DNA from 3 places in the Shewanella sp. Isolate7 genome. Region 2 is predicted to be linked to each of the others. Evidence: predicted binding sites of a transcription regulator. Region 2 holds the regulator's gene; each other region holds the start of a gene.
The links. The regulator MetJ, encoded in region 2, represses methionine synthesis genes. The targets are predictions, from matches to a motif close to TAGACGTCTAGACGTCTA.

Region 1 (10,421 bases), on a different contig from region 2:
CAGGAAAGCCCGCTGCTGGACCCCGACGGCACCAAGGCGCTGCACTATCTCGGCCTCGCCGCCGAGGCGGGCGATACGCAGGCGCAGTACCATCTGGCCAACCTGCTACTGGCCCCTCACCACGGCGAGCCCGATCCCATCAGGGCAAGAGCCCTGCTGGAGGCCATTACCGAAAGCGAACCCTTAGCCAAGAGCCAGCTGGCGCAGATGCTGCTAACGGGAGAAGGCGGCCCGGCCGAGCCCCGCGAGGCAGAGCGCCTGATGCGCGAGGTGGCCGAGGAAAACGACTTTGCCCTCATCGAGCTGGCATACCTCTATCAGGAAGGCACAGCCCTGCCTCAGGATATCCCCAAGGCAGAGGAGTGCCTAAGACAAGCCCTCGCCATGGAGAATCACAGCGCCGCCTATCGCCTGGGCGAGTTACTGCTCAAACATAAACGCGATAGCGACAGCCACCGCGAGGCGATCGCCCTGCTCACGCCGCTGGCCGAGCAGTGGTGGACGGATGCCCTCTTCCTCCTGGGCAAGGCCCATGAAGATGGATTAGGCACCCGCCGTCACCTGCCCACGGCGCTGAGCTACTACCGCTTGGCCGCCACAGATCCCGCCCCCTATCACCTGACGCGGGTAGACGAATTGAGTGCCAAGATGGGAAGCTATGAGCTGGAGCATGCCGAGAGCCTGTATCGGCAGTTTCTGACCGAGCATCCACTGAGCCAGGAGCAACAGGCCAGCATAGATCTTACCCACGGGCTGCGACTGTTCCATGAAGATGACAGGGGACGACGCCATCCCAGAGAGGCCATCGCTTACCTTGAGCGCGCCGCGCTCGCCGGCGAGAACCTGGCACTTGAGCCTCTGCATCAGGCCTGTGTAGAGACCGGGCAGAGGGTAGACGCCGCCATCTGGGCCCAGCTCGCCCTAACGGATCAGTTTTACTATCTTCCCACTGGCGAGCTCGAGGTCAGTTTAACCAGCCTCAGACAAGGCTTTAGCGAGGCCGAAGAGGCGCTGTTTACACAACGCCTCGCCGAGAGACAAGCGACACTCGCCGCCAACTGATTAGCTAACGGTGCAGATGAGCCTGGTCATAAAAAGCATAAATAAAAAGCGTAGCGGGCGCTCCGTCTTGGGCTCGCCCGCTGCGTGTTAGAGACTCGGCCTAGCCCAGGCGTCGCCTCAGCTCCTTGGTCGCCTTCACCATGTTAGCCAGCGCCGGCTCCACCTCATCCCAGGTGCGGGTCTTGAGACCACAGTCGGGATTGACCCAGAGCTGGCCCACGGGGATCTTAGTCGCCGCCTTCTCGATAAGCGTCACCATCTCCTCAACCGTTGGAAGATTGGGGCTATGGATGTCATATACTCCTGGGCCTATCTCGTTGGGATATTCGAAGTCCTCGAAGGCATTGAGCAGCTCCATGTGCGAGCGCGAGGTCTCTATGGTGATCACATCCGCGTCCATGGCGGCGATGGCATCTATGGTGGCATTGAACTCGCTGTAACACATGTGGGTATGGATCTGGGTCTCATCCTCTGCGCCCGCGGCGCTGAGCTTAAAGGCGGCCACCGCCCAGTCGAGATAGTGCTGCCACTCGCTGGCCTTAAGCGGCAGCCCCTCTCGAAACGCCGGCTCATCTATCTGAATGATCCCTATCCCCGCCGCCTGCAAGTCGGTCACTTCGTCGCGAATAGCTAAGGCTAGCTGATTGGCTATCTGTTCACGGCCGATATCTTCCCGAGCGAAAGACCAATGCAAGATGGTCACAGGGCCGGTCAGCATGCCCTTCACCGGCCTGTCGGTCAGGCTCTGGGCGAAGCTGGCCCAGGAGAGTGTCATCGGCTGACGACGCGACACATCACCGTAGATGAGCGGCGGCTTGACGCAGCGCGAGCCATAGCTCTGCACCCAGGCAAACTGGGTAAAGCCCACGCCATCGAGCTGCTCGCCGAAGTATTCCACCATGTCGTTGCGCTCGGCCTCGCCATGGACCAGAACATCTATGCCCAGCTTGAGCTGACGGCTGATGCTGTCGCGGGTCACCGCCTCGAGCTGGGCCACATAGGCCTGCTCGGTCAGCTCCCCCTTACGCCAGCGACTGCGCAGACCACGAATGGCCGGTGTTTGGGGAAAGGAGCCGATGGTGGTGGTAGGCAGCAGCGGCAAACGAAAACGAGCCTGCTGCCTGAGGCGGCGCTCACCAAAGCCGCTACCACGGGTGAAATCGGCAGGCGTTAACCCCTTGAGCCTCGCCTGCACCTCAGGATTCGCCGCACGCTCACGGGCCTCGCGCCTGGCCTCACAACGCGCCACAATGCTTTGCGCCTCATCGCTCTGCGGGTTGAGTAGCAATATACGCAGCTGCGCTAACTCATCGAGCTTCTGCCTGGCAAAACTCAGTTGATTGACCAAATCCGCTGCCAGCTCTGTCTCGCTCGCCAGATCCACGGGCACATGCAAGAGCGAACAAGAGGGTGCCAGCCAGACACGTTCGCCAAAATCCGCCACGACGCCACGCAGCCGCTCGGCCAGCAGATCCAGATCCGCCGCCCATACGTTGCGGCCATTGATCACCCCCAGGCTGAGCACCTGGGCAGGCTTGAGGCTGGCGGCAAACTGCTTAAGCTGCTGGGCATCGCTCACCAGATCCAGGTGCAAACCGTCAACCTCAAGATCGCTGATCACACCATGATGATGGGCGACAGAGCCATAGTAGCTGGCCAGCAGCAGCTTAAGCCCCTGACCACTGAGTTCTGCGTAGGCTGGGGCGAAGGCCACCTGCCACTCCTTTGCAAGCTCCAGCGCCAGTATCGGCTCATCGAGCTGTACCCAGGTCACGCCCTGGCTGGCAAAGCGCGCGAGTATCGCCCGGTACGCCTCGAGCAGCTGGGGAAGCAGGCTCAACTTATCGAAAGATTCGCCCTCGCATTTGGCTAAGTAGAGGTAGCTAAGCGGGCCCAGCAGGATGGGCTTAGGCTGATGACCCAGGGATTTGGCCTGTTCCACCTCGTCGAACAGCTGCTCGTAGGCGATGGCGAAGCGCTGCCCCGCCCTGAGCTCTGGCACTATGTAGTGGTAGTTGGTATTGAAGTATTTCTTCATCTGAGCGGCGCGGCAGGCCTCTCCTGTGGGCGCTCGACCGCGAGCCACACGAAACAGGGTATCTAGGTCCACCTGCTCGCCGCTGCGATGACGCTCGGGGATGGCGTCTATGGTGGCGCTAAGGGTGAGCACCTGATCGTAGAAGGCAAAGTCCCCCACCGGCAGCAGTTTCACGCCCGCCGCCTGCTGCCACTGCCAGTGGGTTTGACGCAGCTCGCTGGCAACCGATTGTAGCTGAGCCTGGTCAATCTCGCCGCGCCAATACTTTTCCAGGGCAAATTTGAGTTCCCGTTGACGACCGATTCGTGGAAAGCCTAATGAAGCAACATCTAGAGTTTGCATATTGTATACCCTTTACATTAAGATGAGCGAAATTCATGGTTAGCGCCCTTCGCTGTCATCGCAATCCAGGTTTGAGAACTGAAATTGCACAACAAACCAAAACAGGCGTCTGGACGTCTAGAAGTTTATTGTGCTAATCTGTTGTCTCGCAATCGAATTGATTTCACGAGCAACATGAGCCAAATTCATGTGAGGTAAAAATGATAGAGCTTAGGCATTTACGTACATTGGTCGCCCTGAAAGAGAGCGGCAGTCTCGCGGGCGCAGCCAAGAAGCGCTTTGTCACCCAGTCGGCCTTATCCCACCAGATCAAGGAACTGGAGACCCGCATCAACTCGGCGATTTTCGTGCGTAAGAGTAAACCCCTCTCCTTTACCCTGGAGGGCGCCCGTCTGCTCAATCTCGCCGAAGAGATCTTGCCTAAGGTGATAGAGACGGAAATCGATCTCAAGAATGGCCTGGGCGGCGAGGTGAAAGATCTCTTTGTCGGCATAGAGTGTCACAGCTGCTTTCGCTGGCTGATGCCGGTGATCGAGCAGTTTAATGCCAGCTTTCCCCACACCAATCTGGAGCTGTCGAGCCGTCATCTGTTCGATTCGCTGACCGCACTCAAGCAGGGACAGCTGGACGTGGTGCTCACCTCAGACCCTATTCCGGATCATGATATCGCCTATCAGCATCTATTCGATTTCGAGGTCAAGCTATTGGTCGCGGCAGACCATCCACTGGCCGAACTCCCCTATGTCACGGCCGCGCAGCTAAGCGAGCAGACATTGCTCACCTACCCGGTGCCGCTGGACAGACTGGATATCTACCGTCACTTCTTGGAGCCTGCCGGGGTGCCTGTAGCCAAGCAGATCCGCTGCGATCTCACCGCCATGTTGCTGCAACGAATCGCCTGTAAGGATGGGGTTGCCGCCCTGCCTAACTGGTCGATCAACGAGGCACACGGCCTGTCGCTTAAGGCGGTAAAACTTGGGCCAGAAGGACTCAAGCGCCCCCTGTTTGGCGCCTATCGCAGCAATGGCAGCAGTGCTCGCCTCGCCCAGCAATGGCTCAATCTGGTGACCTCAGAGGGACTGGAACGCCAGGGGCATTAGGCCAAACAGTAAGCCGAATATACAAGACGATGGCATAGAGATAGACTGGGATAAAACTGGAGAAACGCTAAAGGATTAGTATGAAAATTGTGGCACTTTTTGTTCAGGTCTGTCTGTGGTTTAGTATCGTCTTATCCCCCGCCTTGTTGGGTCTGCTTATGGGTGGCCTGTTAGCCTCGCAACAAAGCCAGACCAGCCTAAACGTTCCATTAATAGGCCTCACGCTTGGTGCACTTTTGGGAGCCATCTGGGCCGAATATATCCGTCGAACCCACGGCCTCAGTCAATTCTTAGGTCGCCTGGTAGCGACTCCCGACATCGACGGCCGCTCTGCTCACAAGCCTTGAGCCACTGCACCCTAGCCTCTTCACTCACCCCCAGTTCATAAGAAATAAGACACAAAAAAACCTGCACTTGGCAGGTTTTCTTTTATCTGGTCGAAGGCCTTAGGGCCTGTTGGCCTTTTGAGAACAAATTTTGTTCTAATTGAGCACGTTCAAATCGCGGCTCGAGGCTTGAGATATAGTTATTCTATATGAAAGCCGAGTAACAAAGCGTTGAACGTGCTCAAGACGAACCCTGCGGGCAGCGTCTGTATCATTTTTCTACTGCGTTATCGCTCATTGATCTAGCTCACTACATTACAATCACTCTGCCTTGTATAAAATCGATACAGAATGCTGCAAAAATGAACGTAAAAGGTCAACAGGCCCTAGAGCGGATTGAGCAGTTGATTGCGCATGGAAAGCACCCGGCGCAGCACTAGGCCCGGAGAGTCTGGGTTACGGGTCTGACGCAGGTTGTGGGCGATCATAAACTCTTCTCTAAGCTCTTCGTCCAGGCCTAAGGAATCGAAGGCTTCCAACGTCAGGGTCTGCTTCTGGTTATCGATCAACGACTTGATGATGGAGAGCGGGAACGACAGCTCCGACTCGGCATTCAGATAGGCGAAGGCGGTCAGGGCGATGATCTCGCCAAACACACTAAACAGCGCCAGGGTCTGTACCTCATCGGGATTGATGTTTACCCCTTCCATATGATGCAGGCTATCGACGGCGTCTGTGGCTATGCTCTCGGTAAGTGCCCAGTAGCCATACACCAGCTTCTTATAAGGCTGAGGCAGCTCATCGAGGCGCTCCTTGAGATAGAAGGTGAAGGCATAACGGTAGATATTGACCTGCCCCAGGCGCACTAGGGCATCTTTCAATGACCGATTCTTCGAGGAGACTATGCCACCGGCATTGGCCGCCGAGTTGCTGCGCCATAGCAGATGTGCCGCCAATGCAGGATCGGAAGAAACTATATCAATCACATTGCGGATATCGCCATCGGCAATAATGGCTTTCTTCAACGGGATCAGAATACCCCTTCGTCCGATAACCTGTTCTTCATTGGCAATAATTGCGCGTACTTGAGTGAATACCTGATGCTCAAGATCTGTCATGAGAAGTTATTAACCTGATTTATTATTGGCACGGCGCCATTTGTTATCCGAGAATTTACCCATAAAACGACTGTCTGGGTCAAGTCGATTTGGGGTAAAAACGGACATTTACCTAAATAAATACCTCTTGCCACTCACCCTTAGGCTTTCAGTTTGGTTAAACGACAAAATTCCGTCAGTTAACCAAGGGGTGACGCCCATTGATTGGCTATTACCAGGGCAATTTTAACTATAGGGCCCCTGCCTGCTGCAGACGCTGATATAGGTGCTCGGCGAGACGACGATAGCCTTCATCGTTGAGGTGAATCGCATCAGATTTTACTTCTGATAATTTTAGCAGCTCTGTCAAAAAATCCTCAATAAATAGCGGTTGATATTGCGCCGCCAACTGCCCATACAGTGGCGCGGTTTCCAGCCAGATGCTCTTCTGGGGAACACCGATCAGCACGACAGGAATATCTCGCCGCTGCGCCTCAGCGAGCATCGCGGCCAAATTGGCCCCCACCTGCGCCGCGCTGCTATTGCGCAAAAAATCATTGCCGCCCTCGAGCAAGATAATCAAATCCGGTGCCGTCTCATCCAGCACCCGGGCGAAACGCGTTAGCCCCTGGGCGCTTGTCTCCCCCGAGATACCAGCATTAATCACCGCTCGTCCGCTCATCCTCTGCAATTGGCTGGGATAATCCATGCCGGTACTGGCCCCCACGCCTTGGGTCAGGCTATCACCGAAGGCGAGGATCCTGGCATCGCTGGCTAGCGGAGCAAACGAGGGGCCACTGGCGGGCCAGAAGGTGATGATCGCTAGTAATATAACGGGCAAGAGCAGCCACTTAAATTTCATCCACAGACTCCCAAATGATCTATGCCCTATGATGAACAGCGGGTAATAAAAAAGCCAGTCAAGTGTGACTGGCTCTTAGAACTTTAACAGCTTTAGAAGCGGTAACTGGCACTCAGGCGTAGCGCACGCCCCGTGCCTGGGTAATAACCGCTACCCCAAGTGCTGAAGTAACCTGAGCTGACATACTCCTTGTCCAGCAGGTTATCGACCCGCAGGCTGGCCAGCCAGGCATCGCGGCTATAGTTGATGGCGATGTTTGCCAGGGTATAGGCATCGAGCTTGTCTCCCTGGTTGGCATTGTCGCCCTCCATGTAGCGCTCGCCCGTGTAGACACCCTCGACGAAAAGCTGCAGGTGCTGGTACACATCATAGCTAACGTAGCCACGGCCGCTGTTCTTGGCTACCCAAGAGAGCGCCTTACCCTCGTTTAGTCCTTCGGTGAACTCGGCATCGATATAGTTGTACTCGAGGCCCAGCTGAACATCCTGACTCACCTGCCAATCCCAGTCGGCGCTCACACCATAGCGACGCGAGGCATCGGCGTTCAAGTTGGCGCCGGGGAAGTCACCACCTGCAGGCGTCTCGGCGCTCGGGTCAAAGACGATCTCATCTTCGAGATCCAGTCGATAGGCACTCAGGCGCAGGGTATTGCGCTCGAGCAGCAGATCCCAGCCCGCCTCGTAGCTGCGGCCGGTCTGCGGCTTAAGTCCCTGAATGCTCTCTGGCGTATAAGCCTGCTCATCCACCTTGGCGAAACGGAAGTTATCGTCGGCGCGCAGGTAGAATCTATGTTGCTGGCTCGGGCGATAGTTGATGCCAAGCTCAAAGGCATGGGCATCCTGATCGAGATCGATCCCATTTGGATAGGCTTTGCCGTCAACCAGCTCATCGGTCACCTCGGCGTAACGACCACCCACCACATAGCTGAAGCTCTCGGTGAGGGGCACGGTTGCCTGCAGATAGGCGCTGGCCAGCTTCTGCACATTGCTGCGATTGCTAAATGTCGCCTCGCCGCGGCTGAGATCCAGGCCGGTCACCAGCTTAAGCTCGCCGTTATCCGTCTTGATGTTAGCCACAGCCTTAGGCTTAAACTCCAGCAGGGAGCGGGTATCACGGCGGCTTGTGTTCCAGGTGCTTAGCCCTGTTGTTAGGGTGTCGCTGTAGTTAAGGTCGGCGCCCAGTGCCCAGGCCTCATTCAGCTGGCGCTGATAGCCGGTGCGGGCCGCCGTGGTCATCTCATGCAGATAGGCATCGATAAAGAGATCTCCCTGCTGCAGATCACCCATTTGTCTTGGGTTTTGCTTGATCTGCTCGTCGGTCAGCGCAGCAGCCAGTTCGCGGTGGCTGTCATAGTGACTCACCTCGGCGAAAAACTGCTGCACCTCATCGTCATACTGCAGGCGTCCCAGCACTGAGCTGGTCTTGCTGGCGTTATGATCGCGATAGTTATCGCTCTTGAGGTGGTTGGCCGCGCCATAGAGGCGCCAGTTGTCGTTGATGGCGACCGAACCGTCGGCCTTGGCCTCAAAGGTGTCGAAGCTGCCGCCGGAGAGCTGCAGGCTGCCGCCGTTATCTTTCGGCGCCTTGGTGATGATGTTAATCACCCCGCCAACCGCCTGGTCACCATAGAGCACACCGGCGCTGCCTGAGAGGATCTCGATTCGCTCCACCTGATTGAGCCCGATGGCACTGATGCTCGGCGCGGCGATATCGATGTTGTTGAGACGACGACCATCGATCAGGATCAAGGTGTTGTTGACCGCCTGACTGGCACTGAAGCCACGCATGGCAAACACAGCGCCCGAGTTAGAGTCAGAGACCTGAATACCGCTCTGTCCCCGCAGCAACTCGGTGAGGTTAGTGGCACCGCTAAGCTCGATGGCAGCAGCGTCGATCACATTGACGTTGGCCGCGATGTTGATAGGGGTGTTTTCGCTGCGACCGATAACCGTGATGGTCTCATCCACAGGCCCTGTGGTGCCCGACGTCGTCGCTAAGGCTGGGAAGCTCCCTGCCAGACAGGCGCCAAGCAGTAGCGCGATTTTACTAGGTTGTGTACCCATTTTCCTTTAACTCCTAAAAGGGAAACAGGGCAAGTCGTCACGACTGGGCGCAGTCCATCAAACCGCCAGGGTCGCATTTTGAGATCTGCCCGCCGAAATCTCAAAATCACCTTAAGGGCCGGTCTCCGGACTGAGGCTAAGTTCAAACAATGCGTTTAAACGACGAGCATAGATTTTTTTAACGCCATGATGTTAAAGGCATGGCGCACCCAGCTCTCACCTATCACCGTTGCGGGGGCAGTGCCAGACTCTCACTGGCTTCCCGATTATCCCGTGTCATCTCGCGCCACAGGCACCACATAAGGTTGACTAATACCAATCGTAGTAAATAGTCGATCATCCTAGGGAAGGTGCGAATAAGTCCCGTGCTTGCTCTGCGTGTGCTTAAAGTGGATAGATGCTAGGCACAGTTTGCAGCGAATGGCCCTAGTCCTTCGCAAGAACTGTAACGCAGCAAATACCGCTGTAAGCCTCGCCCTGCGGGGCTTTGATAGCAACACCATTTCGGCGTTATTCAACTTCAGCAGGCCTCGGCATGCCCTCAGTTGAATGCCTTGAACTGTCGCTGCTATCAAAGCCAGAGCTGTGCGGTGCTTGCTCTGCGTGTGCTTAAAGTGGATAGATGCTAGGCACAGTTTGCAGCGAATGGCCCTAGTCCTTCGCAAGAACTGTAACGCAGCAAATACCGCTGTAAGCCTCGCCCTGCGGGGCTTTGATAGCAACACCATTTCGGCGTTATTCAACTTCAGCAGGCCTCGGCATGCCCTCAGTTGAATGCCTTGAACTGTCGCTGCTATCAAAGCCAGAGCTGTGCGACGACTTGTTCGCACCTTCCCTAGCTTGTTAAAACGTTCGATAACTGCGTTAGATTTTTCGATTGTAGAATAACTACTTATCTAAAAATTCTAACTTGTTCTAAAACGTTTTTCCGACGCTATTTCTGATCGCTTACTTACTGTGATTGGTATGAATTTGGTCATGATCTGTCTCATGGCAAGCCGTGGCTTATGTGCAGCGTTGAGGAGACGACTCTCCAGGCCTAGTGACAGAACGCGGGCATTATAGACGTCTACACGTATAAATGTCTAATATTCCCAGGCTCGGCCTCATCAGAATCTTCGCCAAGGGAGCAGGTCCACACCCTAAAGACAGCTTAGCGCCCTCAAAACAATGAAGGAGGCCTAAGCCTCCTTCATCACATTATTGCGTCATCATATCGCTAACGATATCAGGCCTCGGCTAATGCCTTAGGATTGTCGCCATATTCGTTGCCTTCTACACTGTCCTGCACATAGAAGATAAGCAACACGATGGCGCCGATCAGCGGGATCAGGCCAATCAACTGCCACCAGCCTGAACGGCCAGTGTCATGCAGGCGTCTGGCTGACATGGAGATAGTTGGGATAAACATCACCAGCGCAAAGATGGTGCTCAACATATACAGACCGGTTGCGACATCGATAGCGGCCGTTACGGCGTAGAAGATGATGTAGAAAGGGTATACATCCAAAATTCTTTGCGACGCGCGCGG
Region 2 (10,421 bases):
TCTCGTGATCGTGGCGAACGTGGCGAGCGTAGCCCTCGTGGTCGTCGCGAATCGCGTCCGACACCGACAAATCTGGGCAAGGCAGATACGCTGAAGGATCATCCAGACGTTAAGATGTGCCGTTACGTACTCGACGTGGGTCGTGACCATGGTGTGGGTGTAGGTAACATCGTGGGTGCAGTAGCCAACGAAGCCAACATCGACAGCCGTTACATTGGCCAGATCCAACTGTTCGATCAGATCACCTCGATCGACCTGCCCGATGGCATGCCTAAAGATGTGCTGCAACACCTGAAGAAGGTACGCGTTTGTGGCAAACCGCTAAACATTCGTGAAGCGGGTACAGAGATGGCAAACGCTAGCGATGACAATCGTGCGCCACGCCGTCGCAAACCAGCGGGTGAACGCAAGTCTCACCGCAAAGGCAACAGAGACAACGGCTAACGCCTGACGCTAGCTACTAAAAAGGAGCCTATCGGCTCCTTTTTTGTTGCCTAAATAACAGGCAGCCGCCGAGAAACCAGTTCGGCAATGGCTAAACTAGCGGTGAGGCCCGGCGATTCGATGCCGATAAGGTTAACCAAGCCTGCAAGCCCATGCTCTGCCTCCCCCTGAATCAAGAAGTCAGCCACCTCACTATCGTCCGGTCCCTGCAATTTAGGACGGATACCGGCGTAGGCCGGCACCAAACGGTCGATTTCTGCGGCGGGATAATAGCGGAATATCGCCTCGAAGAAACTCTGGCGCAGCGCATCGGGTACCTGATAACTCTCCTGACTGCAGGGCGTCAAATATTGGGTATCCGGGCCAAACTTTAGCTGGCCACCGAGATCTAAGGTGGCGTGTACGCCTAAGCCTTTCAGACCAGGTTCTGGGACGGGATAGATGAGATGGGAAAACGGACTCTTGCCCTGATAGGCAAAGTAATGCCCCTTGCACCAATGCAGAAGTGGAATAGAAGATTTTGCCAGCCCCTCGATGCGAGCCGCTGTTTGAGTGGCATATAAACCGGCGCAATTGATTAAGTAACTTGTGTCGATGCTCATCCGCTCACCCTGCTGCTTCAGCTCGACCCTAAAGCCATTACCACCAGCTTGGGCGGCGATAAACTCGCTATGAGGGCAAAATATCGCGGCATGTTCCTCCGCCTCGGCCAGCAGACTCAACATCAAACCATGGCTGTCGACTATGCCGGTAGAGGGTGAGAATAAGCCACCCGTCGCCGCCAATGCCGGCTCAAGCTCGGCCAGTTGACGCCGGCTGAGCGGGTAGAGTTCTGTCACGCCATTGTCCCGGCCTTGGTCGAGCAAGGCATCGAGCTGCGCCTCCTGCTCCGTCTGAGTCGCCACTATCACCTTGCCCAGGGGATTCACGGCGATGCCCCGGCGCTCACAATAGGCATATAGCCGCTGCCTTCCCTCCACACACAGCCGCGCCTTGAGACTGCCGCTCGGGTAGTAGATCCCCGCGTGGATCACCTCGCTATTTCGGCTACTGATACCTGTACCTATGGCCTCGGCGCAATCGATGAGCAGCACGCTTGCAAAACGCCGACTCAAGCTGGCAGCTACCGCCAGCCCTATGACTCCTGCGCCGACAACCACGGCATCGAACTTATCCATCTCGCTTCTCATCACCCATTAGCATTAGTCGACTCGCTTAACCCCCAACTTAACCTCTAACCTAAGCGCCTCGGCGCAGGCCAGGCAGATACAAACGTCAGCGGCTATGGCCTTAGATAGTTGTGCATTGGATAATTGTGCTTTAGGCGGAAACTCCTGATGGTGACACCAACAGGAGTCGCTCTCCTGCTGAGCCGCCAAGGCACAATGATTAGGCTGATGACACAAGGGGCAGTGACTCGCATTCGCGTGCATAAAAACCATAGAAACTGAGAGTTAGCCACTAACGTTAACACTCTGTCTCAAACGGGACAATAGGAGGAGCATTGCAACTGGTCGCCAGAGCTAAAGGTCTGTGTGAATACTCAAATGAGTTGATGTTCAATTAAGTTGATATTCAATTGAATTAAGGTTTATTTGAATAGTGAGCCAATACCCTGATTCGCGACACACAAAAGCAACAGCGGCCGCTCGGCTAGATCTAGTGGGGGTCAAATTCGATACCCATTAGATATAGCCGTGGCAGCAAAAAGCCCCACCTATCGGGCGGGGCTAAGCGTCTATTCTGGCAAGCAAAGTGCGCTATTTACCGGGTCTGACCCCGAGTGTGTGACAGATGGCATAGGTCAGTTCGGCGCGGTTCAGTGTGTAGAAATGGAAGTCTTTTACCCCTTCGCGAGACAACACCTTAACCATATCGATGGCCACGTTGGCCCCTACCATCTGACGAGTCGACGGGTCGTCATCTAACCCCTCAAACTGCCTGTGTAGCCAGCTGGGGATAGACACATTGGTCATGCCGGCGAAGCGTTTGAGCTGAGTAAAGTTAGTCACAGGCAGGATGCCCGGTATTATCTCCACATCGATACCGGCGGCCACGCAACGGTCTCTGAATCTCAAGTAAGACTCCACATCGAAGAAGAACTGGGTAATGGCGCGGTTGGCTCCGGCGTCTATCTTCTTCTTAAGATTAATCAGATCCGCCTGGGCATTAGGCGCGTCAGGGTGCACCTCAGGATAGGCCGCCACTGAGATATCGAAATCGGCCACTGATTTCAGCAGGCGTACTAGGTCGTTGGCGAAACGAGTCGGCTTAGGACTACCCGCAGGCAGATCACCACGCAGCGCGACGATATCGCGTATGCCCGAGTTCCAGTAATGCTTCGCCAGCTCTACCAGCTCTTCATCGCTGGCATCGACCAGGGTCAGATGGGGCGCGGCTACAAGATCTGTCTCCTTCTGGATGCGCTCGATCACCCCATGGGTACGATCGCGCACGCCCGAGTTGGCACCATAGGTTACCGAGACAAACTTGGGATTCAGCGGCTCCAGGCGTCTGATAGAGTTCCACAAGATAGTTTCCATCTCGGGGGTCGCCGGTGGGAAAAACTCAAATGACACATTGATATCACCATTAAGCTCAGACAAGCTTTGGTTCAATGAATTGGCGTGTTGTGCGTGATGAAAAGCCATCTTAATTCCCTCAGACCTAAACAAGAAACATTTAGACGTTTGGACGTCTATATGTCCATATACTAGAGAAACTCGGAGTGATGTCAAGCTTAAAAATTGCCTCATTAAGAAACAATTTGTTTATATGATAGACACTGAGTAGAACGGCGGGCACAGAGGCGCCTGTCTCACAGAGTTAAACCCGGCGAAAGCCACTAATAGGAATAGAAAAAAGGAAGAGAGAGATGTGCATAGCGGGTCGATGCGCGACATGCACATCGACCCATAAGATTATTCTTGTAGGAGATCCCGACAGATCTGCGCCAGATCCGACTGCACCGCGGCCGCGGTCACCTCGCGACCGGCGCCCGGGCCACGGATGATCAGCGGATTGTCCTGGTAGAAATCGCTGCGGATCACGAAGACATTATCGCCCGGTGTCAGGTTGGCGTAAGGATGGCTGTTATCTACCCACTGGATCCCCACCTTGGCCTTGAGTTGCCCCTGGTCTGAATCCAATGAAGCCACATATCTGAGCACCTTATTCTGCTCGGCCGCGGCCTGATACTGCTGCAACATCTCACCGTCGAGATCCGCCATACGTTTGATGAAATCATCCAACGGGATCTCGGCCATATGCTTCGGCACCAGAGACTCCAGCTCGATATCATCCAGCTCTATGTCATAGCCTATCTCGCGGGCCAAAATCAGCAACTTACGCTGCATGTCCCGACCGGAGAGATCGTCGCGGGGATCCGGCTCGGTGCTCCCCAGCCCCTTGGCTTCCAGCACCAGCTCGGAGAAGGGTTTCTTGGCATCATAATGCTCAAACAGCCAGCAAAGGGTGCCAGAAAAAATACCGCCGACGGCCTCTATGCTATCACCGCTGTTATGCAGATCGTTCAGCGCGTGTTGCACGGGTAAGCCTGCACCGCAGCTGGCGTTGTAGCGCCAGAACAGACGACGATTGCCCAGTTGCTGTTTTAGCTCCTGGTAGAAGGCCAGCGGCCCAGAGCCCGCCAGCTTGTTAGCGCTGACGATATGAATGCCGCGGGCAAAAAATTCTGGATACTGCAGAGTCAGATCGGCGCTGGCACTAATGTCCAGGGCGATCAACTCATCGCAATTTAGCGCCTGCAACTGCTCGAACAGATGAGAGTACTGCCAAGCCGTGCCCCGCTCGTCGAACGCCTGTTGCCAGCTGTTGAGATCGATATCAGTCTCGCTGAGCAGGGCCTTCTTCGAACTCAGCAGTCCCACCAACTCGACGCTGACCTCCAGCTCCTTATTGAGCACGGGACGGGCACGCTTGAAGAGATCGATCCAGGCTTCGCCTATGTTGCCTATTCCCAGCAACAGCACACCGATACGCTTACGCGGACCGGCGCAGCGTCTATGCACCTTCTGGGTTAAGAGGTTCACCTGCGCCTTTGGCACCAGGGTCACCAGACTCAGGCCATCGTTGCACAGAGGGTGCGCCTCACGGCTCAGCAGGCGCGAGAAGCCGCGGCGATAGAGGCTGGCATCGGCGCTCACCAGAGCCACCAGGCCGAGGTCATCGCGAAGCTGTAACTCGTCTATGCCCAGCTCGCTGCGTTTGGCCTCGAAGATGGCCTGGGCCTGCTTCTGATTCTCATGGGTAAAGGCCAGCTCGGCGCGGCCATGGGCCAGTGACCAGTAGGCCAGCGGCGTCAAACCTGCCTGGGCGAAACAGGCCAGCAGCTGTGGCAGTTCGACCGCTATGGTCAGGCTAAACAGACTGACGCTGGACAGGCTGGTGACAACCGGGGCGCTGGCCGAGGAGCTCTTAGGCGCGATCAGGGTAAAATCGGTATGGGGCGCATAGCTTGAACGCACCGCCAGGCTAACCTCTGTATCGAACAGCGGCTGCAGGGTACGGTTGTGTAGCACGGGAGAGCCAAGGTGCGCCAGGCGGTTCGCCTCGGTGAGCGACATGCTCTTGAGCAACTTGGCATCGTTGATTCGGTTAGGGTCGGCGTTAAACACCCCCTCGACATCTGTCCAGATGGTGACGCGTTCGATATCGGCCAGGCTGGCCAGCAAGGTGGCACTAAAATCTGAGCCGTTACGGCCGAGCAACAGGGTATCGCCCTGCTCATTGGCGCAGATAAAGCCGGTGATCACCAGGCGCTCTTGAGGATGGGCCTCAAGCAGGGCCTGTACCTTCTGGCGCGACTCGCCGATTCGGATCTGCGGCACGGCACCTTCGTCGGCCACCAACAGGGTGCGGGAATCGACATCCGATGCGGCCACGCCAGATTCTCTCAGCAACGCCGCCAGCAGACGCGAAGACCAGCGCTCGCCGAAACTCACCACCTGGTTACGTTGATAGTCGTTAAGCTCATCGAGCGACAACAGGCTGCTAAGCTGCGACTTGTCGGTGGCTAGGCGCTCTCTCAGGCTGCGGGCCTGCTCGTTGGAGAGCAACTGTTCAATCAGGTTTTGCTGGTAACTCACCAGCACCTGCAACTCCTCTTGCCATAGCTGATTTGAGTCACACAGCTCCAGCAAGCGATATAAAAAATTGGTACTCTTACCCGCCGCCGACACCACGATCAAATCATCGCTGTGGCCATGAGTCAGTAAAATGTGAGCGACGCGGCGGTAACAATCTGCATCCGCTAAACTAGAACCACCAAATTTATGCAAATGACATCGTGTCATTTTATGCTCCTCAAACCCTTTAACTACTTACCGCGATAGCCGCTTCTAAACCGGCGAGTATATCTGCCACCAGATCCTCACCATCTTCAATCCCTACAGACAAGCGGATCAGGGTGTCTTTAACACCCGCTTCACGACGCGCCTCTGGGTCCATCGCTCTGTGGGTCATAGTCGCAGGTACTGCTACCAGACTCTCCACGCCCCCCAGACTCTCGGCTACCGAGAAGTATTGTAACGCATCTAAGAATGCAACGAGTGCCGAGTCACCACCATTTAACTCAAAACTGAGCATTGCACCAAAACCATTTTGCTGTTTAGCGGCGATCTCATGCCCCGGATGTTCGGCAAGGCCCGGATAATACACTTTTTTCACCGCCTGGTGGTCACACAGCACTGCCAATACCTTCTGGGCGTTGGCCTGATGTTCACGAATACGCACCGAGAGGGTTCTCAATCCCCTCAGAGTCAGGTAGCTGTCAAAGGCCGATCCTGTCAGCCCCAAAGTATTGGACCACCAGTGCAGTAACTCGCCGACCTCAGGGTCTTTAGCCACTACGGAGCCACCGACTACGTCGCTGTGACCATTAATATATTTGGTGGTCGAGTGCACCACAATGTCGGCGCCCAGCAACAAAGGTTGCTGCAAGATGGGAGACAAGAAGGTGTTATCTACCACCACTTGAGCGCCCACCTTATGGCTCGCCTGTGTAATGGCTTCAATATCAACCACTCTCAGCAGTGGGTTAGAAGGCGTCTCAAGCCACACCATCTTGGGCTGTTGTGATAGTGCTTGTTGCAACGCAACATCATCGGTTTGATCCACCACTGCTAGCTTAAAGGCGCCCTTCTTCGCTAGGTTGGTAAAGAGTCGATAACTGCCACCATAACAATCATGGGGCACCACCAGCAGATCCTCTGGTCCCAATAGACTGGTCACTAGGGTAATAGCCGCCATACCGGTACAAGTGATCACGCCAGTAGCCCCTTTTTCCAACTCGGCAATCGCATCACCGAGAATGGAGCGGGTCGGGTTACCGGAGCGGCTGTAATCGAACGCCCGCGGCTGTTGATGTCCTTCAAACGAGTAGTTTGTCGACAGATAGATAGGCGGTACCACGGCACCATGCTGCGTGTCTGACTCTATGCCTTGTCGTACGGAGGCGGTGGCTAATTTACGCTCTGTCATCTTCAACTCCTCAATTCGAATCTGGGCAGAGACCTCTAGCTAAAGAGATGTCTGGACGTCTAAATGTACCTAAGCCTGTGGGTAGCGTCAACAACTTTAGACGTTTAGACGTCCAAACATTTAGAAATCTATTTGCAATTACCAAAAATTCGAGGCAATAATTTGACTGTATTTTGTAAGGGTTTAAAATCTGCACCGAATTTGAGAATTTACAGGTGAGTCAATGACTGAGTGGAATGGCGATTATATCAGCCCCTATGCTGAACATGGTAAGAAGAATGAGCAGGTAAAGAAGATCACTGTCTCTATTCCTCTAAAGGTGCTTAAGGTATTAACCGACGAGCGCACTCGGCGCCAGGTCAATAACTTGCGTCACGCCACCAATAGTGAATTGCTCTGCGAAGCTTTCTTACATGCCTACACTGGCCAGCCACTGCCGCACGATGATGACCTGTCTAAAGATAAACCCGACAGCATTCCTGCAGAGGTGAAACGCCTAATGACGGAGATGGGCATTGAGTGGGAAGAGATGGAATAATCCATTCATACACGAATCGATAGAGGGATCGCTTAGCGATCCCTCTTTAGTTTTCAACTTTTATCTGGAACACCCCAGTGCCTGCACTTCCACTCGATCCACAGATCTTGGCACTCGCCTCGCTTATCGTCTTTGTCGGCGCCCTCACCCAGAGCCTTATCGGCTTTGGCATGGCGATAGTTGCCTCACCGTTACTTTATCTTATCGAGCCTTCATTGGTTCCAGCGCCCGTGATCTTAATGGGTTTCTCTATCGCGCTGCTGACCCTATTTCGTGAACGTGGTGCTTTGGAGTTCAAAGGGTTGCAATATGCCTTGTTAGGTAGAATCCCTGGTGGATTTATCGGCGCCGGTTTACTCTTGTTCGCCCCTCAAGCCATTCTGGGACTCACAATCTCCATCATAGTCGCGATTGCTGTAGTACTGAGCCTGCTCAGGGTTACCCTGGCGGTCAATCGACGCTCTCTCTTTAGCGCTGGCGTGATCTCGGGAATCTTCGGCAACATAGCTGCCATCGGCGGTCCGCCACTGGCTATCTTACTCTCGGGAAAAGACGCCAAGCAGTTTCGCGCTGCATTATCGGCCTTCTTTATCTTCAGCTCCATCATCGCCATGGTGATCTTAGGGCTGACAGGGCTACTTACCCCACAACACTTTTACTGCTCAGCCTTGCTCCTGCCCTCTGTGCTGCTTGGTTATCTGATGGCAAACCGACTCGTCGGACGCATCGACAAACAAAAGACCCGTGTGATGACTCTTATTCTCTGTAGCCTGAGTGCTTTCCTATTAGCTGCCAAGTCGATAACCAGTCTGCTATAAAATAGAAAAAACCAGCAAAATTGCCGGCTTTTCGATTATCATTGCCTTAGGCTAGAAATGATAGGAAGTTTGAATCACACCACCGAAGGAATCGTCACTGCCTACTGAACCAGTAAGATCTAAGTTAAACACGCGACCGATGGAAAAGCCTGTACCTAAGGTATAAATATTACTGCTGGTGTCTTTCATATCATGGCGGTAACCCAATCGAAGAGCGAACCAGTCTGTGGCTCTCATTTCACCACCGATGCGCCAATGCTGCGTTTCCCCCACCTCATCAAAACGCTTGTGTCCATTGAGATCCACATCAGACGTCAGACTGAATTTATCCCAATCATAGGCAACACCTAAGGTGTACAAGGCCTCGACGCGATAGGTAAACTGACGCCCCAAGGTCTCAACAGTATCGAGCTTCTGACTCAACAAATTGCGTCCCGACAGGCCTAATGTTAAGCCTTCTACTGGCTGCATGGCCACACCGATATCCAAATTAAACACACTGTCATCATTTCGATACTTGCTGTCATCAAAATCATCGGCATCGAAGTTGTTGGCACTCACCACATAATTATAGGTATCGATACGCTGCAGCTTGGGCGAAATACCGACGGCCACAGGCATGTTCACAATCGACAGCGGGAAGCTCAGGGCGACCCCGATCTCTGAAATAGCCCCGGCAACCACGGCCCCTTGAGAGTCCAGATCCGTCACCTGGGGCGGATTGTTGGGATCCAGATCGGTCAGGGTATCGATATCACTCTCCTCGATCACCGCCACGCTCACCGCATCGATATAGGTCTTATAAAAAATAGACATAGGCATGCGCTTGGTTGGCAAGACCACAGAAAACCCCAGGCCCACGCTGGCATAGGCATTTTCACCATCAAGGGATCTAAGATCGGCAACCAGCATGTCGCGATAATTGGTAATGCCCGCCACATCGCTGGCATTGATGGCCGCCTCTAGGCCGTCATAGGAGTCCTGCAGGGCATCGAACTTGTCGGTCAGGTTATCGACATCTGCCACCTCGGCACCGAGCACGGGCAACATCACCGCGTCGCCGGAATACTTGGGCGCATGAATGGCTAATAAGGCGGGGTTGATAAAGGCCGCACCCTCACGGTTTGAGGCCGCCACCCCGGTTCCGCCCATGGCATCACTGCGAGCCTCGTTGTAGAGAGAAGCGGCAGACGCCAGAGAAGCACTACCAGACAATAACACCGCGATGACCAAACTAAGGTATTTCATCTCATTCACCCTGTTCATTATTTTTGTTCTCACTCAGGAAGCTACCCGAGTCGTCTTTAAAGATAGACTAAGACAACAAAAAAGTGCGCTCCAAACCCGAGGTTTAAACACTTTTTTTTCAAACTATTTTGTCGCCCTACCCACACATATAAATCCTGTCGATTCGGTAGGCGGCCTTATCCCCTAAACAGACGCCTATGCAATACAAACACAACCAAAAATACCCATTTAGAGATAACTTAAATAATAAAGTGTGATCTTCCTTGGCACTTTTATAGCGATATCAGAAACACAGCGCACCAACCCAAAAAGAACAAAACCATTAAATTTCATCACTTTATAAAATATTCATTAGGTTTATATCCATGGTATTTTTATCAATTAGATTTTCCTCATGAAAGTAATCAACATCAAGTTTACAACTACTCCCTTTTGGTAAATTTTCCAACAAGAAACAAGCATTTTGTTTCAGGTTAATAAATCGCTCAGAGTAGCGATTAAGGAAAATGATGATGAAAAACGTTGCCAAAATAGCTACATGCTTACTCCTCGCCCTCACAGTTGGCGGACAAGCCTACGCCGTCGACGGTGGTAACCCTAAGAAAGGGAAACACCTGTATAAAAAAGAGTGCAAAGCCTGCCACAGCAAGGGCGATGCCGCCGGTGAACTGACCCCTATGAGCAAGACCATGAGCCAATGGGATCGTTACTTCAAACGTGACATGCATAAAGTAAAGCCGGAAGTCTTCGAGAAGCTCTCTGAAAAGGATCGTTTAGACATCCAACAGTTCCTCTATGACCATGCGGCCGACTCAGATCAGACAGACATGCGGTTAACCACGGACTTGTTATCGGTGCGCTCGTCAACAACC
Region 3 (10,421 bases), on a different contig from region 2:
CGCCAGGCGGTCGGCCAGACACTTGAGCATGATGGCGCTGTAGTCGTCGTGGTTGGCCTCGAAGCGGGCCACATGTTCGTCGATGCCGTGGCCAGCGGTGACGGCGAAGCCGCCCATGTAGTCGGCGACGCCCGAGTCTTTCGGTGCGACGAAGTCGGCGAGACAGAAGTTGTCGTTGCCCACCCGCTCTATCTGCATCCGCAGATGGTGGGTGGTCATCTCGAGTTCGCTGCGTGATTCATCCTTGTAGATCTCGATATCATCGAAGTTGACCGTGTTGGCAGGGAAGAGGCCGATGACCGCCTTCGCCGTGAGCCACTTCTCTTCGATGATGGTGTTGAGCATTGCCTTGGCATCTTGGTAGAGCTTGCGCGCCTCTTCGCCCACCACCTCGTCGTCGAGGATCTTGGGGAAGTGACCGTGCAGTTCCCAGCTACGGAAGAAGGGGGTCCAGTCGATGCGATCGACCAGATCCTCCAGCGGATAGTCGTCGAACACCTGTCTGCCAAGCCTATTCGGCACAAAAGGCTTATGGCTCTGCCAATCCTGCTGGCAGCGGTTCTCCCGCGCCGCCGCAATTGAGACTATCTGCTTGCGCTTGGCCTGTGAGTTACGCTTGTCGCGCATCTCCTGGTATTCGCCGTAGGCGGCGTCTATGGTCGCCTGGCGTGTGTCATCGTTGATCAGCTTGGCCACCATGGGCACGGCGCGTGAGGCATCGGCGATATAGATGGCGCCCTCGGGGGCGTGGGGGGCGATTTTCACCGCGGTGTGGATCTTAGAGCAGGTGGCGCCGCCTATGATGGAGGGGATATTCAGCCCCGCCTTGTGGAAGGCTTTCACATTGTGCACCATCTCATCCAGACTCGGGGTGATCAGCCCCGACATGCCGATGATATCGACATTTTCCGCCTTGGCGACCTCGATGATCTTCTCGACCGGCACCATGACGCCGAGATCCACCACCTCATAGCCGTTACAGGCCAGCACCACGCCGACGATGTTCTTGCCAATGTCGTGCACGTCACCCTTTACCGTGACCATGAGGATCTTGCCGTTGGACTGGCCCTCGACCTTTTCGGCCTCGATGAAGGGGTTGAGATAGGCCACGGCCTTCTTCATCACCCGCGCCGATTTCACTACCTGGGGCAGGAACATCTTGCCCGAGCCAAACAGATCGCCCACCACATTCATGCCGTCCATCAGCGGGCCCTCGATCACGTCCAGCGGGCGGCTGGCCTGCTGGCGGGCCTCTTCGGTGTCCTGGTCGATAAACTCTGTGATCCCCTTGACCAGCGCGTGCTCCAGACGCTTGTTGACCGGCCAGCTGCGCCACTCGAGATCTTCCTTCTTGGCGCCCGCCGCCCCATCGCCACGGTATTGCTCGGCGATCTCAAGCAGCTGTTCTGTGTTGTTTGAATCTTTAACCGGGCAGGGCAGGTTTTGCACCACGGCCTCCACCTTGGCCTTAAGCTCTGGGTCGATATCGTCATAGATCGCCAGCTGTCCGGCGTTGACTATGCCCATGTCCATCCCCGCCTGAATGGCGTGATAGAGGAACACGGCATGGATCGCCTCACGCACCGGATTGTTGCCGCGGAAGGAGAAGGAGACGTTAGACACGCCGCCTGAGATCATCGCATGGGGCAGGGTACGCTTGATCTCGCGCGTGGCCTCGATGAAGTCCACCGCATAGTTGTCATGCTCCTCAATGCCAGTGGCGATGGCGAAGATGTTGGGGTCGAAGATAATGTCTTCCGGTGGGAAGCCTACCTTATCCACTAATACCCTGTAGGCGCGGGTACAGATCTCTATCTTGCGCGCCTTGGTATCGGCCTGGCCGACTTCGTCGAAGGCCATGATGATGGCCGCGGCGCCGTAGCGCTTCACCAGCGTGGCCTGCTCGATAAACTTCTCTTCACCCTCCTTGAGGGAGATGGAGTTGACCACGCCCTTGCCCTGGATGCACTTGAGCCCGGCCTCGATTACCTCCCACTTGGAGGAGTCGATCATGATGGGCACCCGGCTGATGTCCGGCTCGGAGGCGATAAGGTTGAGGAACTTCTGCATCACCTCGACGCCATCGAGCATGCCTTCATCCATGTTGATGTCGATGATCTGGGCGCCGTTCTCCACCTGATCCCGGGCGACCGACAGGGCCTCTTCATATTCTCCCGTCTTGATAAGCCTGAGAAACTTGGCCGAGCCGGTGACGTTGGTGCGCTCGCCCACGTTCACAAACAGGGAGTCGGCGTCTATGGTCAGCGGCTCAAGGCCCGACAGGCGACAGGCCACCGGCAGATCCGGCAATTGACGGGCGCTATGCTTGATGACGGCAGCGCGTATTGCCTTGATATGTTCCGGTGTAGTGCCACAGCAGCCGCCGATGATGTTGAGCAAGCCTTCCTGGGCCCAGGGGCCAATGACCTTGGCCATCTGCTCCGGCGTCTCGTCGTAGCCGCCAAACTCGTTGGGTAGGCCTGCGTTGGGGTGGGCCGACACATAACACTCGGCGATCTTCGACAGCTCCTCGACATAGGGGCGCAGCTCCTGTGGCCCCAGGGCGCAGTTGAGGCCGATAGACAGCGGCTTCACATGGCGCAGCGAGTTGTAGAAGGCCTCAGTGGTCTGCCCCGTCAGGGTACGGCCCGAGGCATCGGTAATGGTGCCAGAGATCATCACCGGCAGGCGCTGGCCCAGCTGGTCGAACAGGGTCTCAATGGCAAACAGCGCCGCCTTGGCGTTGAGGGTATCGAAGATGGTCTCCACCATGATGATGTCGGCGCCACCTTCGATAAGGGCCTGGGTCGATTCTAGATAGGCCGCTACCAAGTCGTCGAAATAGATGTTGCGATAGCCAGGGTCGTTGACATCCGGGCTGATGGAACAGGTGCGGTTGGTGGGGCCGAGTACCCCGGCGACATACACCTCGCGGCCGGTCTCGGCGGCGACTTCATCGCAGGCGGCGCGGGCCAGGCGGGCACCTTCGAGGTTGATCTCCTTCGACAGGTCCTGCATCTCATAGTCGGCCATGGCCACGCGGGTGGCGTTGAAGGTGTTGGTCTCTATGATATCGGCGCCGGCCAGCAGGTAATCCTTGTGGATCTGCTTAATCAGCTTGGGTTGGGTCAGTACCAGCAGGTCGTTGTTGCCCTTGAGATCGCAGGGCCACTGCTTGAAGCGCTCGCCGCGAAAGTCGGCCTCCTCCAGTTTGTGGTTCTGGATCATGGTGCCCATGGCGCCGTCGAGGATCAAAATTTCCTTATTGAGCCGCGCGCGGATCGCATCGTTAATCTGCCTTACGTTTCGAACGGGGGATTGGGTCGCCATAACTTTTACCTACTTCAACTGACCTGTGCCTAATCTGACTCTTCTTAAGGGCTCTGCCTGAGGCTCTGCCTGAGTGTCGACGTTTTATTTTAATTTTGGATGTATAAACGTATAGACGTCTATACTAATCGACTTATAATACTCAGGGCAAGTCAAAAGAGTATAAGCACAAATCTGGTTTTACTTCGAGGGAGGCGGGGCGCTGGGTGTAAGGGTTAAGGCGCTGTGGCCTTATCCGAAAGCTTGATTATTTTGAAAGTTTTTCAATACCTTATTCATCTTTAATTGCCAAGCGAGTCTCCCAGGGCGTATGCTGATAACGACTCAACTTGAAAAGGTTTAATGCTGGGGTTATGACGCAAACGACACTCTATTTGATGCGCCACGGTGAATGCGAAGGCGGCAACCTGCTTCGCGGACACAGCGATCAACCGCTTACCGAGATAGGTTTCGCCCAGATGCAGCTGGCCTATGCCAAGCTGCCCGAGGCGGTGGACAGGGTGATCAGCTCGCCGCTGTCACGCTGCCGCGTGTTTGCCGAGCATCTAACCAGCAAGAATCAGGTCAAGGTGGCGCTGGACGCCGGATTGAAGGAGGTTTACTTCGGTCGCTGGGACGGTCAGCCGATTCCTGAGCTGCATGCAGATCATGGCGCCGAGCTCACCGCCTACTGGCAGGACCCTTGGGTCAATCCATTGCCCGAGGGCGAGCCCATGGCGGCGTTCGAACAGCGTGTCGACGAGGTGGTCGAGCAACTTGTGCATCAGCACAGCGGCGAGGTGCTCTTGCTCATCACCCACGGCGGAGTGATTCGTCACCTGATGGCCAAGGCGCTCGGGGTCGAGCGCGCGGTGGGTTTCTATACCCGCTTGAGTCTGGATTACGCCAGCGTGGTCAAGGTAAGCCATTACCGCGATAAGGCGGGAGAAAGTTTCTGGCGTCTGCACTGGCATGACGCCGAGTGAGTCCGGCCTTGTGTCGGCGGCAAAATTTAGCATAATAACCGGGCGCAGGGACCGCCTGCGCCGGGAGTATGGTGTCGAGATCGCTAAGGCGAGAACTCGGACTTAATAGGGAATTGGGGAAGGCCGAGCGCCACTAGCCCAAACTGTGCCCGCAACTGTGAGTGTGCCCGCCAACTGGTTTTATCCTTTGGTCGCCACGAGTCAGGATACCTGCCTACTCTCTAACCACTATCTCAAGCGGGTGACTTGAGGGAAGCAAAAGATGAAGAATTCCTCGGGGCCGCAAAAGGCCCAAGGGCGATGGCGCCTCGGCGTGAGTCGTTTGGAGGGCGTGTAGTTGAACGCCCGTACAGATCAAGATCCACTCCCCGCACATGACCTAGGCGATGGCACAGGTGATGGCTTATATAAAGGCTTTGACGAGGGCTTAGACGCGAAGGTGGCGCTGTCGGTGCGCGACCTCGGCTGGCGCTGCGGCGAGCGCGCCATATTGTCTCAGGTTAATCTGGCGCTGCCCGAGGGCAAGATGCTGGGGATCATTGGCCCCAACGGTGCCGGTAAGTCCAGCCTGCTGCGTTGCCTCTATCGTTTTCTCACCCCGAGCCAAGGGGAGATCACCCTGTTTGGTCAGCCCATTGCCAGCCTGAGTGCCAGGGCCTTTGCCCGCGAGGTGGCGGTGGTGTTGCAGGATACGCCGCAACATTTCGATATGACGACGGCCCAGCTGGTGGCCCTCGGACTCACGCCTCACAAGCAGGCGTTCTCTCTGACGACCAAGGCTGACCGTCTGGCGGTGAGTCAGGCGCTGGAAACCGTAGGGCTTAAGGAGCGCGCCGGGCAGACCTACGCCTCCCTCTCCGGCGGCGAGAAGCAGCGGGCGCTTATCGCCCGCGCCATAGTGCAGCAGCCCAAGTTGCTGATCCTCGACGAACCCACTAACCACCTGGACATACGTTATCAGATCCAGATCCTCGAGCTGCTCAAGACCTTGGGGATCACTGTGGTGATCTCGATTCACGACCTAAACCTCGCCAGCGCTCTGTGCGATCACCTGTTGCTGCTGGATCAGGGCCGGGCCGTGGCGCAGGGAAGCCCCAAACAGGTGCTGAGCGAGGCGCAGATTGCCAAGGTGTTCGGCGTCTGCTGTCAGGTAGCGCCCCATCCTCAGCATGGTAACCCGCAGATCCACTATTTCTATGGCTATCACAACAATCAGCCGGGGGCTCAGCGAGATAAAGGAGGCGACTCATGCTGAGCGCTAGTCTGAGTCAGGGCGGGCGATATGGCGCCTTGCAGCAACTGGCCTTCGTCTGTCTGGGGCTCTTGACCCTGGCGACCCCGGTGCTGGCGGTGAGTTTCGGTGCGGCGCAGATAGGCGTTGCCGAGGTGCTGGAGCTGCTGCTGGCTAAGCTGAGCGGCGCCGACCCCGGCGGCGTGACCGCGAGGATCATCATAGAGCTGCGTCTGCCACGTATCTTGCTGGCTTTTATCGCCGGATTCGGCCTGGCCCTGGCGGGCGCGGTGTTACAGACGGTGACCCGCAACCCTTTAGCCGACCCCTATCTGTTTGGTATCTCCTCGGGCGCCTCGCTGGGGGCCGTGGTGGTGATCACCCTGCTGGGCGGCGCAACCGGTGTCCTGGCCAGCGTCGGCCTGCCGCTGGGGGCCTTCATCGGTGCCAGCCTGGCGGTGATGATGGTGCTGGCTTTGTGCGGGCGGGATCTGAATACTCAGATAGAGCGCATGCTGCTCTCTGGGGTGGCGATCTCATTCCTGTTTGGGGCGCTGGCTAGCCTGATGCTCTATTTCTCCGGGCCGCAATCGGCCGCCTCTGTGCTGTTTTGGAGCCTGGGCAGTTTCGCCAAGGCCAGTTGGTCTATGCTCTGGCTGCCCTGGCTGGTGGTGCTTGGCGCCAGCGTTGTGCTCCTGCTGTTGAAGCGGCAGATCCTCGCCATACAGGCGGGAGACGAGACCGCCCACACCTTAGGGATCCGGGTGCAGCGCCTGCGACTGATCAGCCTGCTGCTCTGCTCCCTGATCACCGCCGTACTGGTGGCAAATTGTGGCGGCATAGGTTTTGTCGGCCTGATGGTGCCCCATATGGTGCGCCTGCTGTTGCCGGGACGCTTCGCGCTCATGCTCACGGCGCTGGTGGGTGGCCTGTTTATGATCTGGGTGGATGTGCTGGCCAGGTGTCTGCTGAGTTACCAGGAGCTGCCCGTGGGGATCATCACGGCTGTGATAGGTAGCCTCTTCTTCCTGTTTATTCTGGGTGGCAAGCGGCGACGTTAGCCCCTGATGCGAATATTGAGTGATGCGAAAGAACTAGGGTGAGTTGTATGTATGAGGGAGCTGTATGTTTGAAGTAGTCGAGGTAAGCAGAGAGTTCGATGCCAGGATACAGGCGCGCATCGACAGCAAGACTAAACCCCTGGGGGCCTTGGGAGAGCTGGAATCCCTGGCGATGACTATCGCCCGGGTGCTGGGGCCCGACAAGCCGCAGATCAGCGCGCCGACCCTGCTGGTGTTTGCCGGCGATCATAGCATCGCCGCCTCGGGGGTCTCTATCGCCCCCAGCGAGGTGACCACTCAGATGGTGATGAACTTCCTGCAAGGCGGGGCGGCAATTAATCTCTTCTGTGCTCAGGCTGGAGTCACCATGGAGGTGATCGACTGCGGCATCGCCCTTGAGATCACCGATCAACCGGCGCTTATCAATCAGCGGCTAGGGGCTGGCACAGGTGCTATTCATCGCGAGAGCGCCATGACCCTGGGCGCGGTCAAACAGGGCTTTGCCATGGCTAAGGAGCGCGTCGCCCTGCACCATAGACGTGGCTGCAACCTGATCGCCTTTGGCGAGATGGGCATAGGCAACACCAGCTCGGCGGCGGCCATCATGGCGGCGCTGCTCGGGCGTGAGGCGGCCGAGTGTGTCGGCCGGGGCACAGGCATAGATGCTGCCACCCTGGCGCGCAAACAGATGCTGGTGGAGCAGGCGCTGTTTCTGCACCGTGAGCAACTGGGCGATCCCTATGGGGTATTGGCCTGTCTGGGCGGGTTCGAGATAGTGCAGATGACAGGCGCCATCCTGGCCGCGGCGGAGCTGAAGATGCTGGTGCTGATCGACGGTTTTATTGCCACGGCGGCGGCCCTGGCGGCGGTGACGATAGCACCTCAGGCGCGGGACTATATGATCTTCGCCCACGAGTCGGACGAGCGCGGCCATAGGCAGATGCTTGAGCACCTCAACGCCAGACCGCTGCTCTCTCTGGGTATGCGTCTGGGTGAGGGGACCGGGGCAGCCTTGGCCGTGCCTCTGGTGCAGGCGGCGGCCAAGTTTTATAACGAGATGGCCTCCTTCGAAGACATGGGCATTTCGATTTAGCGGCAATAGCCATTTGAGGGTTAGCAATAAGGAAAGGCTTAGATGTTCGCCAGAGAGTTAAACCTGTTTTTTATCGCCATGGGCTTCTTTACCCGCATCCCCATGCCTGTATGGGTGGAGGTCGACAACGAGCGCCTCAATCAGGCCAGCCGCTACTTTGCCCTGGTAGGCGTGGTGGTGGGTGGGCTCAGTGCCCTGATCTATGGCCTGACCATACAGATACTGCCTAATAGTGTGGCCGTGCTGTTTGCGATGCTGACGGGGTTGCTGCTCACCGGCGGCTTTCATGAGGACGGCCTGGCCGATACCGCCGACGGTTTCGGCGGTGGCTGGCAGGTGCAGGATAAGCTCACCATAATGAAAGACTCGCGCATCGGCACCTATGGTGTGCTGGCGCTGGTGATGGGGTTGCTGCTGAAATTTGTGTTACTGAGCGAGATCGCCCTGTTCGACGGCGACCTGGTGATCGCCGCGCTGGTGGTGGGTCACTGCTTGAGCCGCATGGTGGCGGCTTCCTTGATCTTCACCGAGACCTATGTCCGTGACGATAGCAGCAGTAAGAGCAAGCCACTGGCACAGTCGCAGACGCTGAACGAGCTGGGGATCTTACTGCTCACGGGTGTGCTGACCCTTTGGCTCAGCGGCATCGCCTCGGCGATATCGCTCTGTCTGTTGTTACTGGCACTCAGGCAGCTGTTGGTGCGTGGCTGTCGACGTCAGATCGGCGGCTATACCGGCGATGTCCTGGGCGCGGTGCAGCAGGTGAGTGAGCTGGTCTGCTACCTCTTTATCCTGGTGATCAGCCTATGATAAACCTTGTGCTGGGCGGTGCCCGCAGCGGCAAGTCGCGCCATGGTGTGGCCCTGGTGGCCGATTATGTGGCCAAGGGGTATGAGTGCCTGTTTGTGGCGACTGCCCAGGGGCTGGATGAGGAGATGCAAGCGCGCATCGCCCGCCATCAGGATGAGCGCCGTTGGGACGGCCTTCCCTGGCAGACCCTGGAGTGTCCGCTAGACTTGAGTGCCTGCATCGACAATCACGCCAGGGAGAACCGGGTGATCTTAGTCGACTGTCTCACCCTCTGGCTCAGCAATCAGCTATTGCAGGGAGACTGGCAGCCGGCCAAGGCGGCGCTGCTAAGCAGCTTGCAGAGTGCGCCGGGGAGCATAGTGCTGATCAGTAACGAGGTGGGCTGGGGCGTAGTGCCGGCCGACCCTCTGAGTCGCCGCTTCGTCGACGAGGCGGGCTGGCTGCATCAGGCGATAGCCGAGCTGGCAGACAGTGTGGTGCTGGTGAGCGCAGGCCTGCCGCTGCATCTCAAGGGCGCGGCGTCAGCCTCCTAGGCAGCGTAAGCAGCTAGGCAACTAAGCTGCTAAGCAACAAGGCAACCAGGTAACAAGATAGGATAAAACAGTTAATGTCAGTCGATAATGCCAGCGCCCAGCGTGAGGCCAAGGCGAGTATCTTGATGGTGCAGGGCACCACCTCGGACGCGGGTAAGAGTACCCTGGTGGCGGGCCTGTGTCGCTACTTTGCCCGCGAGGGACGAAGGGTCGCCCCCTTTAAGCCGCAAAACATGGCGCTCAACAGCGCGGTCACCTCAGATGGCGGCGAGATAGGCCGCGCCCAGGCGTTGCAGGCCGAGGCCTGTTATCTGGCGCCCCATACCGACTTTAATCCCATTCTGCTCAAGCCAAATTCGGATACCAGCTCACAGGTGATAGTGCAGGGCAAGGCACTGTCGCACATGGATGGTCAGGCCTATTTCGGCAAGGACAGTCAGGGCTATCGCACCAAGGCGATGGCGGCGGTGCTCGATTCGCTGTCGCGCCTGCAAAGGCAATATGAGTTGGTGCTGGTGGAAGGGGCCGGTAGCCCAGCGGAGATCAACCTGCGCGAGGGGGATATCGCCAACATGGGCTTTGCCGAGGCGGTAGACTGCCCGGTGATCCTGATCGCCGACATCGACAAGGGCGGGGTGTTCGCCCACATAGTCGGCACACTGGCGCTGCTGTCGGCATCTGAGCGGGCCAGGGTCAAGGGCGTGGTGATCAACCGTTTTCGCGGCGATGTCGCTCTGCTGCAATCCGGCCTGGATTGGCTGGAGGCCGAGATAGACAAGCCTGTGCTCGGCGTCTTGCCCTACCTTAACGATCTGCATCTGGACGCCGAAGATGCCCTGGACGCACGCCAGGTGACCCAGGCGAATAGCCGTTTCCGGGTCTTGGTGTTGGTCTTGCCCCGCATCAGTAATCACACAGATTTCGATCCCCTCAGGCTGCATCCGGATATCGATTTTCGCTACCAAAACATCAATGAGGCCTTCGATGGCCAGCCGATAGAAGCGGATCTCATCATCCTGCCTGGCAGCAAGAGCGTGCGTCAGGATCTGGCAACTCTGTTGGATAAGGGCTGGGATCGCGCCATTAAGCGCCATCTCAGGTATGGCGGCAAGTTAATTGGTATCTGCGGCGGTTATCAGATGCTGGGCCTAGCAATCGAAGACCCGCAAGGGGTCGAGGGCGAGGCGGGCGACAGCGACGGCCTCGGTCTGCTGCCCATAGTCACAGAGCTGACGCCCAACAAGCGGCTGGCTCAGGTGACCGGCAGCCTCAGGCTGGCGGGCAAGGCGGCAGAAGTCAGTGGCTACGAGATCCATTGTGGTCGCTCCAGCCTGTTATCTAAGGCGGCCAAGCCCCTCACCCTAACGAGCGACGAGGGTAACCATTTCACCGAGGGCT

Region 1: a site for MetJ is predicted at 3,553-3,570, ahead of metE (5-methyltetrahydropteroyltriglutamate--homocysteine S-methyltransferase). Genes of this name have one in related genera too.
Region 3: a site for MetJ is predicted at 3,435-3,452, ahead of metH (methionine synthase). Genes of this name have one in related genera too.

Annotation. Positions count from the first base shown of each region.
Region 1 is NZ_JAKEVJ010000011.1:50,743-61,163, forward strand. It holds gene L1D47_RS04210 (hypothetical protein) at 1-1,062, shown strand, start outside; gene metE (5-methyltetrahydropteroyltriglutamate--homocysteine S-methyltransferase) at 1,163-3,442, opposite strand; gene L1D47_RS04220 (LysR family transcriptional regulator) at 3,643-4,542, shown strand; gene L1D47_RS04225 (hypothetical protein) at 4,623-4,889, shown strand; gene L1D47_RS04230 (HDOD domain-containing protein) at 5,255-5,986, opposite strand; gene L1D47_RS04235 (arylesterase) at 6,216-6,827, opposite strand; gene L1D47_RS04240 (TonB-dependent receptor) at 6,920-8,890, opposite strand; cobalamin riboswitch at 8,989-9,205, opposite strand; partial or broken gene L1D47_RS04245 (DUF805 domain-containing protein) at 10,119-10,421, opposite strand, start outside.
Region 2 is NZ_JAKEVJ010000037.1:17,982-28,402, reverse strand. It holds gene L1D47_RS11030 (DEAD/DEAH box helicase) at 1-444, shown strand, start outside; gene L1D47_RS11025 (NAD(P)/FAD-dependent oxidoreductase) at 495-1,622, opposite strand; gene L1D47_RS11020 (cysteine-rich CWC family protein) at 1,647-1,877, opposite strand; gene metF (methylenetetrahydrofolate reductase) at 2,205-3,095, opposite strand; gene L1D47_RS11010 (bifunctional aspartate kinase/homoserine dehydrogenase II) at 3,366-5,759, opposite strand; gene metB (cystathionine gamma-synthase) at 5,779-6,945, opposite strand; gene metJ (met regulon transcriptional regulator MetJ) at 7,169-7,483, shown strand; gene L1D47_RS10995 (sulfite exporter TauE/SafE family protein) at 7,561-8,301, shown strand; gene L1D47_RS10990 (conjugal transfer protein TraF) at 8,353-9,549, opposite strand; partial or broken gene L1D47_RS10985 (cytochrome c) at 10,059-10,386, shown strand.
Region 3 is NZ_JAKEVJ010000024.1:49,568-59,988, reverse strand. It holds gene metH (methionine synthase) at 1-3,330, opposite strand, end outside; gene L1D47_RS07900 (histidine phosphatase family protein) at 3,684-4,295, shown strand; cobalamin riboswitch at 4,348-4,528, shown strand; gene L1D47_RS07895 (ABC transporter ATP-binding protein) at 4,735-5,550, shown strand; gene L1D47_RS07890 (iron ABC transporter permease) at 5,544-6,587, shown strand; gene cobT (nicotinate-nucleotide--dimethylbenzimidazole phosphoribosyltransferase) at 6,652-7,680, shown strand; gene L1D47_RS07880 (adenosylcobinamide-GDP ribazoletransferase) at 7,723-8,490, shown strand; gene cobU (bifunctional adenosylcobinamide kinase/adenosylcobinamide-phosphate guanylyltransferase) at 8,487-9,023, shown strand; gene L1D47_RS07870 (cobyric acid synthase) at 9,098-10,421, shown strand, end outside.